Regions from separate parts of the Caballeronia sp. SL1002 genome, predicted to be linked through region 2. Evidence: riboswitches for the same ligand, from Rfam matches in the RefSeq annotation. Region 2 holds a riboswitch; the other holds the start of a gene.

Region 1 (9,751 bases), 1.5 Mb from region 2:
CGGTGCCGGGCGTCGGCCTGATTTCGCCGCCGCCGCACCACGACATCTATTCGATCGAAGATCTGGCGCAACTGATTCACGACCTGAAGAACGCAAATTCGTCGGCGAGCATTTCGGTGAAGCTGGTGTCGGAAGTCGGTGTGGGCACGGTCGCCGCCGGCGTGGCGAAGGCGAAGGCGGATCACGTCGTGATCGCGGGCCATGATGGCGGAACCGGCGCGTCGCCGCTGTCGTCGCTCAAGCACGCGGGCACGCCGTGGGAACTGGGCTTGGCCGAAACGCAGCAGACGCTGGTGCTGAACCGTCTGCGCGGCCGGATCCGCGTGCAGGCCGACGGCCAGATGAAGACCGGCCGCGACGTCGTGATCGGCGCGCTGCTCGGCGCGGACGAATTCGGTTTCGCGACGGCGCCGCTGGTTGTCGAAGGCTGCATCATGATGCGCAAGTGTCACTTGAACACGTGCCCGGTCGGCGTCGCGACGCAAGATCCGGTGCTGCGCGCCAAGTTCACCGGCCAGCCGGAACACGTCGTGAACTTCTTCTTCTTCGTCGCCGAGGAAGTGCGCGAAATCATGGCGCAACTGGGTATCCGCAAGTTCGACGACCTGATCGGTCACGCTGAACTGCTCGACATGAAGAAGGGCGTCGAGCACTGGAAAGCGAAGGGGCTCGATTTCACGCGCGTGTTCTATCAAGTGCCGCAGAACGGCGAAATCCCGACGCGTCACGTCGATGTGCAGGATCACGGTCTGGAAAAGGCGCTGGATCACGTGCTGATCGAGAAGTCGAAGGCGGCCATCGAGAAGGGCGAGCACGTCTCGTTCATCCAGCCGGTGCGCAACGTGAACCGCACGGTCGGCGCGATGTTGTCGGGCCTGATCGCGCGTCAGCACGGCCACGACGGCCTGCCGGACGACTCGATCCACATCCAGTTGAAGGGCACGGCCGGCCAGAGTTTCGGCGCGTTCCTCGCGAAGGGCGTGACGCTCGATCTCGTCGGCGACGGCAACGACTACGTCGGCAAGGGCTTGTCGGGCGGACGGATCATCATCCGTCCGACCAACGATTTCCGCGGCAAGTCGGAAGAAAACATCATCTGCGGCAACACGGTGATGTACGGCGCGATCGAAGGCGAATCGTATTTCCGCGGCGTCGCGGGCGAGCGCTTCTGCGTGCGTAACTCGGGCGCGACGGCGGTTGTCGAAGGCACGGGCGACCACGGCTGCGAATACATGACGGGCGGCACGGTCGTCGTGCTCGGCGAAACGGGGCGCAACTTCGCGGCGGGCATGTCGGGCGGGATCGCGTTTGTCTACGATCCGGAAGGCACCTTTGCCGGCAAGTGCAACAAGGCGATGGTCGCGCTCGATCCGGTTCTGCAGCAAGCCGAACAGGAACGCACGGTCGATAAAGCGCTGTGGCACGAAGGCAAGACCGACGAAGCGCTGCTGCGCGCGTTGATCGAGCGTCACTTCCAGTTCACCGGCTCGCCGCGTGCAAAGGCGCTGCTCGAAGGCTGGGACGCATCGCGCCGTCAGTTCGTGAAGGTCTTCCCGACCGAGTACAAGCGCGCCCTCGGCGAGCTTGGCGCGAAGAAAGCGAAAGACGCGATCGCGGCCTGATCCGGCGAATCGACTCAATCGACTCAAATAGAAGAGTTCTTCGGCGCCACGCGTCGGAGAACAAGTTCCTCACCCGATACTTGGATAGACGAGAACCACATGGGCAAGGCTACCGGTTTTCTCGAATTTGAACGCCGCCACGAGGCGTACGAAGCACCGCTCACCCGCGTCAAGCACTACAAGGAATTCGTGCACGCGCTGTCCGACGAGGACGCGAAGATTCAGGGCGCGCGCTGCATGGATTGCGGCATTCCGTTTTGCAACAACGGCTGTCCGGTGAACAACATCATCCCGGACTTCAACGACCTCGTTTTCCGGCAGGACTGGAAGAGCGCGATCGACGTGCTGCATTCCACGAACAATTTTCCGGAATTCACGGGCCGGATTTGCCCGGCGCCGTGCGAAGCGGCTTGCACGCTCGGCATCAACAACGACGCGGTGGGCATCAAGTCCATCGAGCACGCGATCATCGATAAAGCGTGGATCGAAGGCTGGGTTGCGCCGCTCGTGCCGAAGCACAAGACGGGCAAAAAAGTAGCCGTGGTCGGCTCCGGCCCCGCAGGACTCGCCGTCGCGCAGCAACTGGCGCGCGCGGGTCACGACGTGACCGTGTTCGAAAAGAACGATCGCATCGGCGGATTGCTGCGCTACGGCATCCCCGATTTCAAGCTGGAGAAGTGGCTGATCGACCGTCGTATGCGTCAGATGGAAGCAGAAGGCGTCACGTTCAAGACCAATGTGTTTATCGGCCGCGATGCGCTGCCGACGCACATCGCCAACACCGCGAAGGAAACCGTGACGCCGGACGAACTGCGCGAGCAATTCGACGCCGTGGTGATCGCGGGCGGCGCGGAAACGCCGCGTGACCTGCCGGTGCCGGGACGCGAAATGTCCGGCATCCATTACGCGATGGAATTTCTGCCGCTGCAGAACAAGGTCAACGCGGGCGATAAAGTCGTCGATCAACTGGTTGCCAAGGGCAAGCATGTGGTCGTGATCGGCGGCGGCGATACGGGTTCGGATTGCGTCGGCACGTCGAATCGTCATGGCGCGAAGACCGTCACGCAGTTCGAATTGCTCGCGCAGCCGCCGGGCGAGGAAAACAAGCCGCTAGTGTGGCCGTACTGGCCGATCAAGCTGCGCACGTCGTCGTCGCATGAGGAAGGTTGTGAGCGCGATTGGTCGGTCGCGACGAAGCGTTTCGAGGGCAAGAACGGCAAGGTCGAGAAGCTGATCGCGGTGCGCGTCGAGTGGAAGGACGGCAAGATGCGGGAAGTGCCGAATTCGGAATTCGAAATGAAGGCCGATCTCGTGCTGCTCGCGATGGGTTTCACGCAACCGGTGTCGCCGGTGCTGGAAGCGTTCGGCGTCGATAAGGACGCGCGCGGCAACGTGCGTGCATCGACTGAAGGTGAGAAAGCGTATTACACGTCGGTGGACAAGGTGTTCACAGCGGGCGATATGCGCCGTGGGCAGTCGCTCGTGGTGTGGGCGATCCGCGAAGGCCGGCAATGCGCGCGGTCAGTGGATGCGTTTCTGATGGGACACAGTGAGTTGCCGCGATAAGCGTTTTTGTTGGATGTGAAAAAGCCGGACCGCCTGTGAGGGTGGTCCGGCTTTTTGGTTTTGGGGGCGGGTGCCTTAAGCAGTGCGCTACGACAAAACCCCCACTCCCTCCCGCTCAATCGCAATCCTTTCCGCATGAAACGCCGCGACCGATTCCCGATGCGCGACGCTCACAATCGCCGCTTTCGGCAAGCGCTCGACGAACATCTCGTAAAGCCGCATCTCGTTGTCCGCGTCGAGCGCGCTCGTGGCTTCGTCGAGGAACACGAAGTCCGGCTGGTGCAGCAACACTCGCGCCGCCGCCAGCCGTTGCTGCTCGCCCGGCGACATCATCTTCGCCCAGTGCCCGGACTCCGCGAGCCGCGTCAGATAATCGTCCAGATTGCAGGCGCGCAGTGCCTCGACACACGCGGCATCGGTGAACGTTTCGGCGCTCGACGGATACGTCAACGCCGCCTTCAACGAGCCGATCGGCAGATAACTCTGCTGCGGAATGAACATCATCTTGGCATCGACCGGCGCGTCGATCGAGCCGTCGCCGAACGGCCATAAGCCCGCCAGCGCGCGCATCAGCGTGCTTTTGCCGGAACCCGACGGACCATGCACGAGCCAGCGCGAACCCGGCTGAATCGAGACATCCGCGACGCGCGCGAGCGGCGTGCCGTTCGGCAGCGCGAGGCGCACGCCCTTCGTGGTCAGCGCGCTCGCGCTCACGTAATGCAGGTTGATGCCGCCGTGCGCGGTCGCGGGCGAGATCGCTTCCTTAACGTGCGTGGCGCGCATCACGCGCTTGAATTCGCGCAGACGATTCACCGTGGCGCGCCACTCGACCAAGGTCGAATAGCTGTTGATGAACCACGAAAACGAATCGCTGACCGTCCCGAACGCCGATGAAATCTGCATCAGCACGCCGAACGAGAACGCACCGGCAAAGTAGCGCGGCGCGGCGACCATGATCGGGAAGATGATCGCGATCTGGCCGTAGAAGCTCAACACGAAGGTCATGCGCTTCGTGTACTTCATGATGAGCCACCAGTTGTCGCGGATGCGCGCAAAGATCGTCTTTGCGTTGTCCGTTTCCGTCGCGATGCCGTCGTAGAAGGCGATCTGCTCGGCGTTCTCCCGCACGCGAATCAGGCCGAAGCGGAAATCCGCCTCCACTTTCTGCTGCTGATAATTGATCGACACGAGGGGATGGCCGACCTTCTGAATGATCAGCGAGCCCACGATCGCGTACAGCGCGGCGGCCCAGACCATGTAGCCGGGAATCACGAGCGGCGTGCCCAGCACCGTCAGCGAGAGCGCGCCCGCGATGGTCCAGAGAATCGTGATGAACGTGACGAGCGTGACCAGCGTGGAAAGCAGGTCGAGCGAGAGCGAAAGCGTGGTGGTGGCGAACGACTGGAGGTCGTCGCTGATCCGCTGGTCGGGGTTATCCGCGAGCCGGTCGCGCTCGATCCGGTAGAACGCGCGGTCGCCGAGCCACTGTTCGAGATAGCGGTTGGTCAGCCACTGACGCCAGCGGAAACCGAGCATCTGCCGCAAATATCTGCCGTAGACCGCGAGCAGGATGTACGCGAACGCGAGGCCGGTGAAAACGAGAAGAAGCTGAGGGAAGTCGTGGACGTTCTTGCTTTGCAGCGCGTTGTAGAAGTCGGCGTTCCAGCGGTTGAGCCGGACATTGATCCAGACCACCGTCATGTTGATCGCGATGATCGCAATCAGCAGCGTCCACGCGAACCGTCGTTCCTCCGACACCCAGTAGGGCTTGATCAGGCTCCACGCCGATACTTTGTCGGCTTGCTGCTCTGGATTCTCGATGTTGCCTGGTGTAGTTGTGGTCATGTGCTTCCTGGAGATGATTCTGCCCGGTCAGGCTTCGACTGATGCGCCACGAGCGGTGGGCGCGGGAGACAAGCCGTTCTATTCGATGCGCGGCGAATCCGCCGATTGTTTCCACATTCCCTTAATTGCCGCTTAATACCAAGACTCGTGGGACAGATAAAGGTGCGCGAGCCATTGTGCCAGAGTGCCGGGCGCGTCTGAAAAAAGCCGGGAATCCCCGGTTTGCGGGGCGTTTGGCTTTTATGTTTTAATGATTCTTGACGAAACAGGGGTGCTTCGCGCGCCGCTTGTCCGCTCTGTCCGCGCCTTCACGGCGCTCGGAACGAAACGACAAGCCACGCGACGAGGCTGAGAGACACCCTTTGCACCCGATCCGGGTAATACCGGCGAGGGAAGTTTCCGGAAACCCGCGTGGTTTCCAGTTTCTTCCAGTAGTTCTCAAATCCGCCGGGCGCGATGCATGCGTGACTTGCATCGCACATCCCCGGCCGGTCTCGCCACTCGTTTCGTCCCGGATCGTGCGTTTTTCTGCCGTATCGATGGATCTCTGGATCGAGGTTGGACATTTCTCGCCTCGAACCGGGTCCGCGTGCTGCAGCCGTTGCTCCGTTGCCCGGGAGGCATTGCATCGTGGATATCGTTGGACTCGTGGGACGAAACGCGCGGCGGCCGGATTTCGCGGTCGTCGGCGGAGGGCTGTGCGGACGGCTCGTGGCGTGGCAGCTAGCGGGCGAGGGGCATCGCGTGGCGCTGTACGAACGAGGCGATGCCGCCGGCACGCAGTCGGCGGCGTGGGTCGCAGCCGCCATGCTCGCGCCGCTCGCGGAGGCGGCGAGCGCGGAACTGCTCATCACCGAGCTTGGCGCGGCGTCGCTCGAACGCTGGCCGGCGTTGATCGCGGATCTCCCGGAACCGGTCTTTTTCCAGCGACGCGGCACGCTGGTCGTGTGGCACGCGGGCGATCGCGCCGAAGCGCCGCTCTTCGAGCGGCGGCTGCGTGCCAACGCGCCGCCCGCGCTGCTGGACCAAGGGCTCGTCAAACTGACAGGCGCGGCGCAACTCAACGCGGCCGAACCCGCGCTCGGCACGCGCTTTGGGCAGGGCTGGCTGCTGCCGCAGGAAGGCCAGCTCGATAACCGGCAGGTGCTGCGCGCGCTTGCTGCCGGTCTGGCGGCGCGCGGCGTGGAGACGCAGTGGAATACGCCCATCGATGCCGCGATGCCGGACGCGCGTTTCGTGATCGATTGTCGCGGGCTCGGCGGCAAACCCGCGTGGCCCGCGCTGCGCGGCATTCGCGGCGAAGTGGCGCGCGTGCATGCGCCCGGAATCGGCCTGAGCCGGCCGGTGCGGTTGCTGCATCCGCGTTATCCGCTTTATATCGCGCCGAAACAGGACGATCTGTACGTGATCGGCGCGACCGAGGTGGAGGGCGAAGACATGTCGCCGATGACCGTGCGCTCGGCGCTCGAACTCCTGAGCGCGGCGTTCGCGGTGCATCCGGGTTTCGGCGAGGCGCGCATCCTCGAGCTCAACACGCAATGCCGTCCGACGCTGCCGGACCATCGTCCGGCCATCGTCTGGGACGGCGCGCGGACCGTGCGCGTGAACGGGCTGTACCGGCACGGCTTCATGATCGCGCCGGAAGTGGCGCGCACGGCAGCGCTGCTGGCCGAAGCGCTGCTCGCGCAAACCGTCGCGACCCCCGCTTCCTTCGACGACTGGCGCAGCCACGCGCGCTGGCCCGACTTGCTGCGCGGCGAGTACGCCGCCGCGGCGCATCACGCAACGACACCATGAATATCCATATCAATCAGAAGCCCTTCACGCTCGACGAACCCGCCACCGTGACCGACGCCCTCGCCGCGTTCGGCGCGTCGCCGCCTTACGCCGTCGCGCTCAACGGGCAGTTCGTCGCACGCGGCCAGCACGCATCGAAGGTGCTCGCGGCAGGCGACAAGCTCGATGTCGTATCGCCGGTCGCCGGCGGCTGAACTCACTTTTAGGCCCTCATCATGTCCAAAATCACCACCGCCGACACGCTCGCGCTCTATGGCGAATCCTTCCCGAGCCGCGTCTTGCTCGGCACGTCGCGCTATCCGTCGCTGCAATCGCTGTCGGATTCCATCGACGCCGCCCGCCCCGGCATGGTCACGGTCGCGCTACGCCGCCAATCGGCGACGGGCGAAGCCGGATTCTTCGACGTGCTCAAGCGCCACGGCGTCGCGCTGCTGCCGAACACGGCGGGTTGCCAGACTGTCGACGAAGTCATCAATACGGCGCAGATGGCGCGTGAACTGTTCGAAACGCCGTGGTTGAAGCTCGAACTGATCGGCGACGACTACACGCTCCAGCCCGATCCGATCGGTCTGGTCGAGGCCGCGGCGAAGCTGATCCGCGACGGTTTCAAGGTGCTGCCGTATTGCACGGAGGATCTGGTAATCGGACGGCGTCTGCTGGACGCCGGATGCGAGGCGCTGATGCCGTGGGGCGCGCCGATCGGCACGGGCAAGGGCGTGACGAATCCGTATGGGCTGCGCACGCTACGCGAGCGCTTGCCGGACGTGCCGCTGATCGTCGATGCCGGGCTTGGCGTGCCGTCGCACGCGTGTCAGGTGATGGAGTGGGGCTTCGACGGCGTGCTGCTGAACACGGCGGTGTCGCAGGCGACTTTTCCGCCACAGATGGCGCGCGCGTTCGCTCTGGGCGTCGAAGCCGGGCGCATGGCTTTTCTGGCCGGCCCGATGGCCGAGCGCGATAGCGCCGAAGCGAGCACGCCGGTGGTCGGCATGCCGTTCTGGCATCAGGACGGGAGCGCGGCATGAGCCTTTTGAACCGTGAAATTTTCTGGCCGCCCGCGGACGAACTGAACGAAGTGGCCGAGCGAATCCGGACGCGTCTCGGCGACTGGCCCGCGGCGTCCGCGCCGTGGCGCCTCTGCCTGAGCACACCGGACGCATTGCAGCGCGGCGACGTCGTGGTGTTCACCGAAGCGCCGGGTGACGCCGACGCCGCGCGCATTCTCGCGGCGGGCGCCGGCGTACTGGAAATGCACGCGGGCCGCGCCGTGCTGCGTACCGGCGACGAGCGTTTCGCACTGGAAGGCGAGTACACCGACGACTGGCTCGCCGCGTTCGCCGCGTTTCTCGACTGCGATTTCGCGCCGCACGACGCGCTCGTGCTCGCTTTCGCGTGGCGTCCGGCGAATCTCGATTTGCCCGACGCATGGCCGGTCGATTTCGCGACTTTTCCCGCTGTCGCCGATCTGCCCGCCGCGCCGGAAACGGCGTTTCTGCCTTGTCCCGCGCGGCTCGGGTTGTATCCGGTGCTGCCGAGCGCGGACTGGGTCGAGCGCGTGCTCGATCTGGGCGTAGAGACCGCGCAATTGCGCCGCAAGACCACGGACGCCGCCGATCTCCGGTCCGAAATCGCGCGCGCGGTGACGGCGGGGCGCAGACACCAGGCGCAGCTTTTCATCAACGATCACTGGCGCGAGGCGATCGACGCGGGCGCGTACGGCGTGCATCTCGGGCAGGAAGACGTGCAGACCGCCGACCTCGCCGCCATCGCGCGCGCGGGCGTGCGGCTCGGCTTATCGACCCACGGCTATTACGAGATGTTGCGCGCGCTGCATTTCCGGCCGAGCTACCTGGCGCTCGGCGCCGTTTTCCCGACCACCACCAAGATCATGCCGACCGCGCCGCAAGGACTGGCCCGGCTGGCACGTTACGTGCGCTTGCTCGACGGCCGCGTGCCGCTGGTGGCGATCGGCGGGATCGATGCTGCGGTGCTCCGCGATGTGCTGGCGACGGGTGTCGGCAGCGCGGGCGTGGTACGCGCTGTAACCGAAGCGCCGGATACGTCGGCGGCCGTTACTGCGCTGCAACACGAATTCGCGCGATAATGCGGCAGATTCGAAACAAATCACCGTCGAAAAGGTAGGCCAAAGCACCGCTTTTGCGCAGGCCCTATAATTCGGCCTCCCGCGTAAAAGGATTGTCAGCCTCCGTGTCAGCTTCCCCAAAGACCTTGCTTGAGCTTCGCGACGTCGACTTCGGTTACGCCGACCGGCTCGTTTTGTCGAACCTGAACATGCGTTTTTCGCGTGGTCAGGTTGTCGCGGTCATGGGCGGATCGGGCTGCGGCAAGACCACCATCCTGCGGTTGATCGGCGGGCTGGTGAAGGCGAAGCGCGGGCAGGTGCTGTTCGGCGGGCAGGACGTCGGTGCGCAAACGCGCGACGGCCTCTACGCGCTGCGCCGGAAAATGGGCATGCTGTTCCAGTTCGGCGCGCTTTTCACCGATCAAACCGTCTTCGAAAACGTCGCGTTCCCGCTGCGCGAACACACCGATCTCCCCGACGAACTCCTCCGCGATCTCGTGCTGATGAAGCTGAACGCGGTCGGACTGCGCGGCGCGCTCGACCTCGCGCCGTCGGAAATTTCGGGCGGCATGGCGCGGCGCGTGGCGTTGGCACGCGCCATCGCGCTCGATCCCGAACTGATGATGTACGACGAGCCGTTCGCCGGTCTCGACCCCATTTCGCTCGGCATCACGGCGAACCTGATCCGCACGCTGAACAGCGCGCTCGGCGCGACGTCCATTCTCGTCACGCATGATGTGCCGGAGTCGTTCGCCATCGCCGATTACGTGTATTTCATCGCGAACGGCGGCATTCTCGCCGAGGGAACGCCCGCCCAGTTGCGCGCGTCCACCGACCC
Region 2 (9,751 bases):
GCGCCGTAAGGGGTGTTGTAGAGCGTGATAAAGACGGCTTTATCGAGACCCGGCCAAGGAATCTTCACGTCGCCGATAAGAAAGATCTTAAGCACCGTCCACACGATCACGACCACCGCCACGACGATCCACGGCAGCCAGCCCTGCGCGCCCGAGACGGTCGTGCGGGTGACGCCCGCGCGGTCCACGTTCACCGCGAAGCGCTCGTCCATCGCGGGTTTCCAGACGCGCAGGAAACCGATCGTGAGGATGAGTGAGACGAGCGACGAAAGCACATCGGTAAGCGAATAGCTGATGTAGTTCGAGGTGACGAACTGCGTGAGCGCGAAACTGCCGCCGGAGACGAGCAGCACCGGCCACACCCGCAGCATGTTGCGAAAGCCCGCGTACACGCCGATCACGTAGAACGGCAAAAGCAGCGCGAAGAACGGCAACTGGCGGCCGACCATCTTCGCCAGCAGGTCGGTGGGCAAGTGCGTGACCGCGCCGAGCACGGTGATCGGCACGCCGAGCGCACCGAACGCCACCGGCGCGGTGTTGAAGATCAGCGTGAACGTGAGCGCTTCGAGCGTCGGGAAACCGAGCAGGATCAGGAGCGAACTGGTGATGGCGATCGGCGTGCCGAAGCCCGAAATGCCTTCGAGCAGCGCGCCGAACGAAAAACCGATCACGATCAGCACGATGCGCCGGTCGTTCGGCAGGTTATCGATCATCCAGACGCGAAATGCGTCGAAGCGGCCCGAGCGTTGCGCGATGTTGTAGAGCAGGATCGCCGCGAACACGATCCACATGACCGGCCAGAGCGCGAAGACGGCGCCCGCCGCGATGGCGTCGGCGGCAAGCGGGACGGGAAAGTGCCAGCCCGCAATCGCCACAATCACCCCGACCACGAGTCCCGCGAGCGACGCCTGCCACGCTGGCCGGCGAGCCACGCCGAGCATGAGCAACACGACGACGATAGGCAACGCGGCCACGACGAACGACAGCGCGAGCGAGTCCGCTACCGGCTTGAGCAGTTGATGGAACATCTCGTCTCCGTATTTTTTATGGATATGAGCATCTGCCGAACGGCCTTGAGCACATGGAGTCCGAGTAGTTCGGCGGGCGAAGCGCGCGGCGAGCGGCTCAAGCCTTACGGCAATTCAATCGACTTAAGCAATCGACTTAAGCAATCGACTTAAGCATCCGCCTAATGCGCACCGGTTAAGCATAGGTTGAGGTTTGCATCCGTCAAGTTAGGAATGCCCGCAGACGGAAGTCGAGATGCTGCGTTTGCGTTCGCGGAGCACGCCTGATGGCACCGGGAGGCACCCGGTTTGCCAAAAATCTAACCCTTCGCGGTTTCGGCTGATACCGGCTTGGCCTCGCGCAGGTCGCGAAACACCCACATGCCGAGCACGCCAAAGCACGCCACAAGCCAGGCCACAAAGAAAGCGAAGACGAGCATGTCCAGATCCCCGAGACGGTCAGGCAACGGTCGATCAACCGTCGCGATGGCCGAAAAGAGCGAAATTCGTGCCTGAGCTGTCGGGACATGGACAGAAGCTTGTCCTGTAAGGCTGGGCGTATGCGTGGGAATGGTCCCGCACACGGTCGCTCCTCCCGCACCGTGGGAAACTGTTACAAGACAGTGACGCCGCACGCGTGCCCCACGCAGATGCGATCGCGGAGAACTCTTCAGCAGTCGTCAGTGATGGTGATGGCCACCACCGCCGCCATACCAGCCGAAGCCGAGCGAAATGGATGGACCGCCATAACCGTAATAAGCCGGATAGGGTGCGTAGGCGGGATAAACGGGATAGGGCGGTGGATACGGCGGGTAGTAAGCCGGATAGCTCGGCGCATACACGACCGTGGGCGCAGGCGCGGGCGGTTGCGCGGTGGTGTAGGTCTGCGTGGAGCCTTGCGTGGCATCGACATTCGCGGACGCTTGCCCGACAGGCACTTCGCGTTGCGTCGAAGCGCTGCTTACGACCGGATAACCCGGATACGCTGGATACGCATAGCCGTAGGGGACGTAATAGCAACCGCTCAGTGCTGCGGCGGCGCTCAACGCCGCCAGTGCCAGTTTCGCGTTCATGGTCCTGCTCCTGTCTGCCCACACCGACGTTTCATTCGCAGATATTTCGTGTCGGTAGAAGGAGCTTAGCCCATCGCCGGACACCGCGATCAACCGCTCGCGAGGCCAATTGTTTCGGCTTATTTCAAGCCGACGGCGCGTGCGTGCATCGGTTAAAAACGCGCACCGCTGCGCCGCCGAAATCCTTACTTTCCGACCTGATTGCCGATCACGCCGCCAACCGCCGCGCCGCCCAAAGTAGATAACGCGCTGCCGCCGATCGCTGCCCCCGCGACGCCGCCCGCGCCCGCGCCGATCGCGGTATCGCGTTGACGAGTGCTCATGCTGTCGCAGGCCGACAGGCCACCGGCGAGCGCTAGAACGAGCGCCGCGACGCCAATGTGTTTAGTCGTTTTCATTTCAACTCTCCGGTACGTTTTGGTTTGATAAAGGTGGTACGGATTGGGCTGGAAACGGCGGGCGCTCTCATCCTGTTGTACGGGCATGAAGATGCTGGCCGATTCTGCATGTCTAGAAGCACGGAAGATGCCCGCGCGGGTAAACGCAAACGGCCCGCCGCGAGGCAGGCCGTGTGCGTCAACTGTTTGCAGCAACCGCGTGCAATAACTTCAAGCGCGACGCCTACGTGCGCTGATAAATCTCCGCACCCTTCTTCACGAACTCGATCGCCTTCGTCTGCATGCCTTGCGTGAGCGCCTCGCTATCGGACACGCCTTGCTTGGCCGCGTAGTCGCGCACGTCCTGCGTGATCTTCATCGAGCAGAAATGCGGACCGCACATCGAGCAGAAATGCGCGACCTTCGCCGAATCCTTCGGCAGCGTTTCGTCGTGGAATTCGCGCGCCTTGTCCGGATCGAGGCCGAGGTTGAACTGGTCGTCCCAGCGGAACTCGAAACGCGCCTTCGACAGCGCGTTGTCACGCACCTGCGCGCCCGGATGGCCCTTCGCCAGATCGGCGGCGTGCGCGGCAAGCTTGTACGTGATGATGCCGACCTTCACGTCGTCCTTGTTCGGCAAGCCGAGATGCTCCTTCGGCGTGACATAGCAGAGCATCGCCGTGCCGAACCAGCCGATCATCGCCGCCCCGATGCCCGAGGTGATGTGGTCGTAGCCCGGCGCGATGTCGGTCGTGAGCGGCCCGAGCGTGTAGAACGGCGCTTCGTCGCACCACTCCAGTTGCAGGTCCATGTTCTCCTTGATGAGCTGCATCGGCACGTGGCCCGGACCTTCGATCATCACCTGCACGTCATGCTTCCACGCGATCTGCGTGAGTTCGCCGAGCGTTTTCAGTTCGCCGAGCTGCGCTTCGTCGTTGGCGTCGTAGATCGAACCGGGACGCAGGCCGTCGCCGAGCGAGAACGAGACGTCGTACTGCTTCATGATCTCGCAGATGTCTTCGAAGTGCTCGTACAGGAAGCTTTCCTTGTGATGCGCGAGGCACCACTTCGCCATGATCGAGCCGCCGCGCGAGACGATGCCCGTCATGCGGTTCGCGGTCAGCGGCACGTATTGCAGGCGCACGCCCGCGTGGATCGTGAAGTAATCGACGCCTTGCTCGGCCTGCTCGATCAGCGTGTCGCGGAAAATTTCCCAGGTCAGATCTTCAGCTTTGCCGTTGACCTTTTCGAGCGCCTGATAGATCGGCACCGTGCCGATCGGCACCGGGCTATTGCGGATGATCCACTCGCGGGTCTCGTGAATATGCTTGCCGGTCGAAAGGTCCATGACCGTGTCGCCGCCCCAGCGGATCGCCCAGGTCATCTTGTCGACTTCCTCGCCGATCGACGACGTCACTGCCGAGTTGCCGATATTCGCGTTGATCTTCACGAGGAAATTACGGCCGATGATCATCGGCTCCGATTCCGGGTGATTGATATTCGCCGGAATGATCGCGCGGCCGCGCGCGACTTCCTCGCGGACGAACTCCGGCGTGATCGAGCTCAGCGCGTTGGGTCCGAACGCGGTGGCGCCGAACGCCTGGCCCGGATGCTGGCGGCCCATCATCTTCGCGAGCTTTTCGCCGTTCGGGCCGCTCGTGCGCAGACTTTCGAGGTATTCGGCGCGCCGCTGATTCTCGCGGATCGCGATGTATTCCATCTCCGGCGTGACGATGCCCTGCCGCGCGTAGTGCATCTGCGAGACGTTCTTGCCGGCGATTGCGCGGCGCGGCGTGCGATGCAGGCCGGGGAAACGCAGGTCGGCGGTGGCGGCATCGGCGGCGCGCTCGCGGCCGAATTCGCTCGACAGGCCTGAGAGGTTTTCCGTATCGCCGCGCGCTTCGATCCAGCGCTGACGCAGCGCGGGCAGGCCCGAACGAATGTCGATGGCGGCGTCCGGATCGCTATAGGGGCCGGACGTGTCGTACACATAGACCGGCGGATTTTTCTCGCCGCCGAAACTGTCGGAGGTATCCGACTGCGTGATTTCGCGCATCGGCACGCGGATATCCGGCTGCGAGCCGGTCACGTAGACCTTGCGCGAATTCGGCAGCGGGGCGATGGCGAGCGCGTCGACGACTGCATCGGCGGAAAGGAATTTCGGATTGGCATTCATTGCTGTTTCTCCTGGGAACGGTTTTTTATCCAGCCGCTCCGGACGAGCGAAAACGCGTCCGGGGCGAACTGATTCAGGAGCTAAACAGGGAGGACTTGACGGAAGAGAGCGGGTTTTGGAGGATCGGCGCGGCGAGTGGAAGAAGACCCTCGTGCGCCGTAAAACCCGAACGCTTCCCTGCGCTGGCATTATCCAGATCAGGTTCAAAGGGTATTTCTCACCCGCGATACACGGGCAAACCCGGCTTGAGCGTGACTCAAACAAGATTTGCGATGTGCAGCGCAGGACCCCCGCGTTAGCAGCCGTCACAGTACACTGCCGCGTGGCGTCTTGGCAACCGTCTTGGCAACGTTCTGTAACGGCCGAGCGTTTCTCGTCAGACCGTACTGCATAATGGCGTTCTCCGCGGATTCAGCGGTGGCGCGGGTTGCCCGAACGTGCCGCGACCGCGTTTGTAAGCGCCCGAGCGCCTGAGTGCCTGAGTGCCTGAGTGCCTGAGTGGCCGAGTGCCCAAGTACCCAAGTACCCAAGTACCCAAGTACCCAAGTACCCAAGTACCCAAGTACCCAAGTACCCAAGTACCCAAGTACCCAAGTACCCAAGTACCCAAGTACCCAAGTACCCAAGTACCCAAGTACCCAAGTATCCAAGTACCCAAGTATCCAAGTACCCAAGTACCCAAGTGCCCAAGTACCCTAACGGCGATTTTTCCGCCTTCTTTTCTAGTGCTCCAACATGTTGTCCTGCCTTGCCCGTCTTGCCGCCATTTCCGCGCGGCATGCGCGTAGTCCGCGGCCCGCTTTCTCCGGGCGTGCCGGTTTTATCGCCGTCGTGGAGTAACGGATGTCCACGCCGCTGCCGCAGAACCGTCCTCCCAAGTTGCCGTTCAATCTTCCCGATCGTTTTCCGTTCCGCCTTCCAGAGACGCAGAAAGGCCGCATCGCGCTGGCGCTGGCGGTCGTTTATATCGTGTGGGGATCGACGTATATGGCGGTGCATTTGTCGCTGCCGTCGTTTCCGCCGTTGATGCTGTCGGGCCTGCGTAATCTGTTCGCGGGGATCGGTCTGTTTATCTTCGCGGCGCGGCGCAAACCTGTCTGGCCGAGCGGCGCGGAAGTCCGCAACGCGGCGCTGGTCGGCACGCTGCTGGTGGGATTATCGAGCGGCATGCTCGCGTTCGGGATGCGCACCGTCGCGACCGGCACGGCTGCCGTGATGGTCGCGACCGTCCCGCTCTTCGCGACGATCATCGCCGCGGTTGCCGGCCGCAAGATCGCGAAGGGCGAGTGGGTCGCGGTCGGGCTGGGTCTCGTCGGGATTGCGCTCCTGAATCACGGCGACCGCTCGACGGGATCGACCGCCGGCAGTTTCGCCATCCTGTGCGGCGCGCTGTTCTGGGCGGGCGGCGCGCATCTGGCCGGACGGCTCAGGTTGCCGTCTGACCTGTTCGTTTCGACGGCGTTGCAGATTGGGTTGGGCGGGTCTATCTCGACGGTGGTCGCCTTGTTGTCGGGCGAGCGGATCGTGAGTATCGGCTTCGTGCCGGGCGTGTCGTTCCTTTACCTGATGCTGATCGGCACGATGTCGGCGTATGTCGCCTATGGCTATTTGATTCGCCACACCAGTCCGATTATTGCGAGCAGTTGCATGTACGTGAATCCCGTTGTCGCGGTGGCGCTTGGATCGGTGCTGCTGGGCGAGGCCATTACGCAATGGACGGTGATTGCGACTGTCGTGATTTTGATTAGCGTCGGGCTGTCGTTTTGGTTTGATTATCGGCGGCGTGGACTGGTCTGAGGTTTTTGCTGGCGCTTTTGCTTTGGTTTGCCTGTGCTTTTTGGGAACTTGCTTTCGTGTAGGTCTATTAGCTCGCCGCTGTGCGCGGCAGCAGTCACTTTCTTTGCTGCTGCAAAGAAAGTAACCAAAGAAAGCAGCGTGACCGTCTAAGTGTCCATCACGACCCGTAACCCGGAGTGGTGCGCAAGCTGATTCGGCCATCCCACCATACAACAGAGTGGAGCCGCTCATTCATCCTCGCAGGCACGAAGTGCCTGCCAGTAGGGCAAAAACCCAATCCCAATCCCAATCCCAAAACCAAAACAAAACCAATCCCAAAACCAAAACCAAAACCAAAACCAAAACCAAAACCAAAACCAAAACCAAAACCAAAGCCAAAGCCAAAGCCAAAGCCAAAGCCAAAGCCAAAGCCAAAGCCAAAGCCAAAGCCAAGGCCAAGGCCAAGGCCGAATAAGACCAGGTCAAGTTAAGATCAAGTCGAAAAGTGGAACCGTGGGTTTTTGACATGCCCGACGTCCGCGCGCAGCGAGGATGGAGCTGACGGGTGCTGTGCCAAAACCGATGAAGCCGAGTTAGCCTGGTCAGCTTGCGTGCCTATCCGCAAGGTTATTCGAGGTGGACACTTAAATGGATAAGCTGCTTTCTTTGGTTACTTTCTTTGCAGCAGCAAAGAAAGTGACTGCTGCCGCGCATAGCGGCGTGCTAATAAACCTACACGAAAGCAAGTTCTCAAGCAGCGCAAGCAAGCCAACGAGCGGAGCCACGCCACACCACGGAAGGCCACGCCACACTCTGCAAGGCAACACCACGCCCCAAAAAAATCGCAGCCCGTTATTTCCAACGGCCGCTAAAGCCGTGCGGCCACCTCCGCCCCTTCGCGAATCGCGCGTTTCGCATCGAGTTCCGCCGCGAACTTAGCACCGCCGATAACATGAAAGCGCATAGAAGCACCCGACTGCACCGGCCGATGCAACTCCGCAAGCGATTCCTGCCCCGCGCAAACCACAACCGTGTCCACATCGAGCCACGTCGATTCGCCGTTACGCGATATCCGCACGCCACGCGCCGTGATTTCCTCGTACGTCACGCCATCGAGCATGGTCACGCTATTGCGCTGCAGTGTCGCCCGATGCACCCAGCCGGAGGTTTTCCCCAACCCCGCGCCCAGCTTGCCAGCCTTACGCTGCAAGAGAAAAATCTGACGCGCCGGCGCTCGCCCGAGGGGCGTTTTCAGACCTCCGCGCGACGCCACTTCCATTTCCACGCCCCATTCGTCGAACCACGCTTCGCGCGTTTGCGGAAGTGCGTCGCCCGCATGATGCAGCAGGAATTCACACACATCGAAACCAATCCCGCCCGCACCGATCACCGCGACCCGCGCGCCCACCGCCGCGCCGCGCAGCACATCGACGTAGGACAGGACATTCGGCCCGTCGATGCCGGGAATCGCCGGGCGGCGCGGCGCGATGCCGGTCGCGACGATCACGTCGTCGAAGCGGCCGGCGTCGATCAGCGCCGGATCGACGCGGGTGCCGAGGCGAAGCGTCACCTGATGCCGCTCGATCTGGCTCGCGAAATAACGGATGGTCTCCGAAAATTCCTCTTTGCCCGGAATCCGGCGCGCCAGATCGAACTGGCCGCCGATCTGCTCGGCGGCGTCGAACAGCGTCACGCGATGCCCGCGCGACGCCGCAACGGTCGCCGCCGACAAACCCGCCGGTCCCGCGCCGATCACAGCGACCTCGCGCGGCGCGGCGGTGGCGCGATAGACGAGCTGCGTCTCGCGCCCGGCGCGCGGATTGACGAGACACGTCGCGCGCTGATTGCGGAACGTGTGATCGAGGCAAGCCTGATTGCACGCGATGCACGTGTTGATCTCGTCCGCGCGGCCGGTCGCGGCCTTGACGACGAAATCGGGATCGGCGAGCAGCGGTCGGGCCATCGAAACGAGATCGCCCGCGCCGTCTTCGAGCAACTGCTCGGCCACCTGCGGCGTATTGATCCGGTTCGACACGATCACCGGCACGCTGACCGCGCGCTTGAGCCGCGCGGCGAGACCGGCGAACGCCGCGCGCGGCACAGAGGTCACGATGGTCGGCACGCGCGCCTCATGCCAGCCGATTCCTATGTTGAACATTGTCACGCCCGCTTTTTCGAGTGCGCGCGCCGCCGTCTCGGTTTCGGCCCAGGTCGTGCCGCCTTCAACGAGATCGATGACCGACAGCCGGTACACGACGATAAACGCCTCGCCGAGCGCCGCCCGCACGCGCTCGACGATCTGCACCGCGAGCCGCATCCGGTTCTCGATCGGACCGCCGTAATCGTCGTCGCGACGGTTGGTGCGCGGGCACATGAATTGGCTCAGCAGATAACCCTCGCTCCCCATGATCTCGATGCCGTCGTAGCCCGCCGCCTTCGCGAGCCGCGCGCAACGCACGTAAGCGCGGATCGTCCGCTCGATACCGCGAAGCGACAGCGCGCGGGGCGTGAAACGCGAGATCGGCGATTTGATCGCGGAGGCCGACACCACGAACGGCTGATAACCGTAGCGCCCGGCGTGCAGGATCTGTAGCGCGATTTTCGCGCCTTCTTCGTGCACGGCGCGCGTCACCTTCCGATGATTCGGCACGTCGAGCCAGTGATTCAGCGTCCCGCCGAACGGCAGCAGCCAGCCTTCGCGATTCGGCGAAATGCCGCCCGTGATGATGAGTCCGACGCCGCCGCGCGCTCGCTCACGAAAGTATTCCGCAAGCTCACGATAGTGCCAGAAGCGATCTTCCATGCCGGTGTGCATCGAACCCATCACCACGCGGTTGCGCAGCCGCGTGAAGCCGAGATCGAGTTCGGCAAGCAGATTTGGGTAGGGCATGCGGGACGCTTTGTAAAAGTGGTGGGTTCGAACAATACACCCCGGCCATGCGCGCTCATTCCCGCCGATTCGAGGGCTATCTCTAAAACCCGTTTCGACCCCGCCAGTCAACCGTCTGACGAATATCGAGCGATCCCTCCAATGCCAGCGGCACGGCCGTTGCTAAAGCCATGCACCCAAACAGTGCTCGTGGATTTCGGCCAGCGGGCACTACGGGATACATACAAAACGGGCGGGGTGCCCGGATAACGTCTGACGCAAATTTATAAAGGTGGAAATATGAAGCTCATCCGAACAATGGCAGCGATGGCGGGCGTCGCGTCTCTGGTCTCCGCATGCGGCGGCGGCTCCGACGATCTCGGCAAGGAACTCGGCTTGACGAACCCGGAAGTCCATTTCGTCCACGCCATCCCGAGCGGTCCGAACGTTGATTTTTACGTCAACGGGAAGGT

What was found. Region 2 has a riboswitch for thiamine pyrophosphate ahead of thiC (phosphomethylpyrimidine synthase ThiC). Riboswitches for the same ligand answer to the same signal wherever they lie in the genome.
Region 1: another riboswitch for thiamine pyrophosphate. It lies ahead of AC3D25_RS17250 (FAD-dependent oxidoreductase); the one in region 2 lies ahead of thiC (phosphomethylpyrimidine synthase ThiC).

The regions. Positions count from the first base shown of each region.
Region 1 is NZ_JBYMUW010000002.1:3,198,798-3,208,548, forward strand. Features, by position in the region: gene AC3D25_RS17235 (glutamate synthase-related protein) at 1-1,622, shown strand, start outside; gene AC3D25_RS17240 (glutamate synthase subunit beta) at 1,722-3,188, shown strand; gene AC3D25_RS17245 (ABC transporter ATP-binding protein/permease) at 3,276-5,033, opposite strand; TPP riboswitch at 5,291-5,445, shown strand; gene AC3D25_RS17250 (FAD-dependent oxidoreductase) at 5,682-6,830, shown strand; gene thiS (sulfur carrier protein ThiS) at 6,827-7,024, shown strand; gene AC3D25_RS17260 (thiazole synthase) at 7,046-7,855, shown strand; gene thiE (thiamine phosphate synthase) at 7,852-8,934, shown strand; gene AC3D25_RS17270 (ABC transporter ATP-binding protein) at 9,039-9,751, shown strand, end outside.
Region 2 is NZ_JBYMUW010000002.1:1,676,791-1,686,541, reverse strand. Features, by position in the region: gene AC3D25_RS10405 (L-lactate permease) at 1-1,028, opposite strand, end outside; gene AC3D25_RS10400 (hypothetical protein) at 1,688-2,080, opposite strand; gene AC3D25_RS10395 (YMGG-like glycine zipper-containing protein) at 2,266-2,478, opposite strand; gene thiC (phosphomethylpyrimidine synthase ThiC) at 2,702-4,633, opposite strand; TPP riboswitch at 4,790-4,935, opposite strand; gene AC3D25_RS10385 (EamA family transporter) at 5,477-6,430, shown strand; gene AC3D25_RS10380 (hypothetical protein) at 6,662-6,937, opposite strand; gene AC3D25_RS10375 (2,4-dienoyl-CoA reductase FMN-binding domain-containing protein) at 7,278-9,299, opposite strand; gene AC3D25_RS10370 (DUF4397 domain-containing protein) at 9,579-9,751, shown strand, end outside.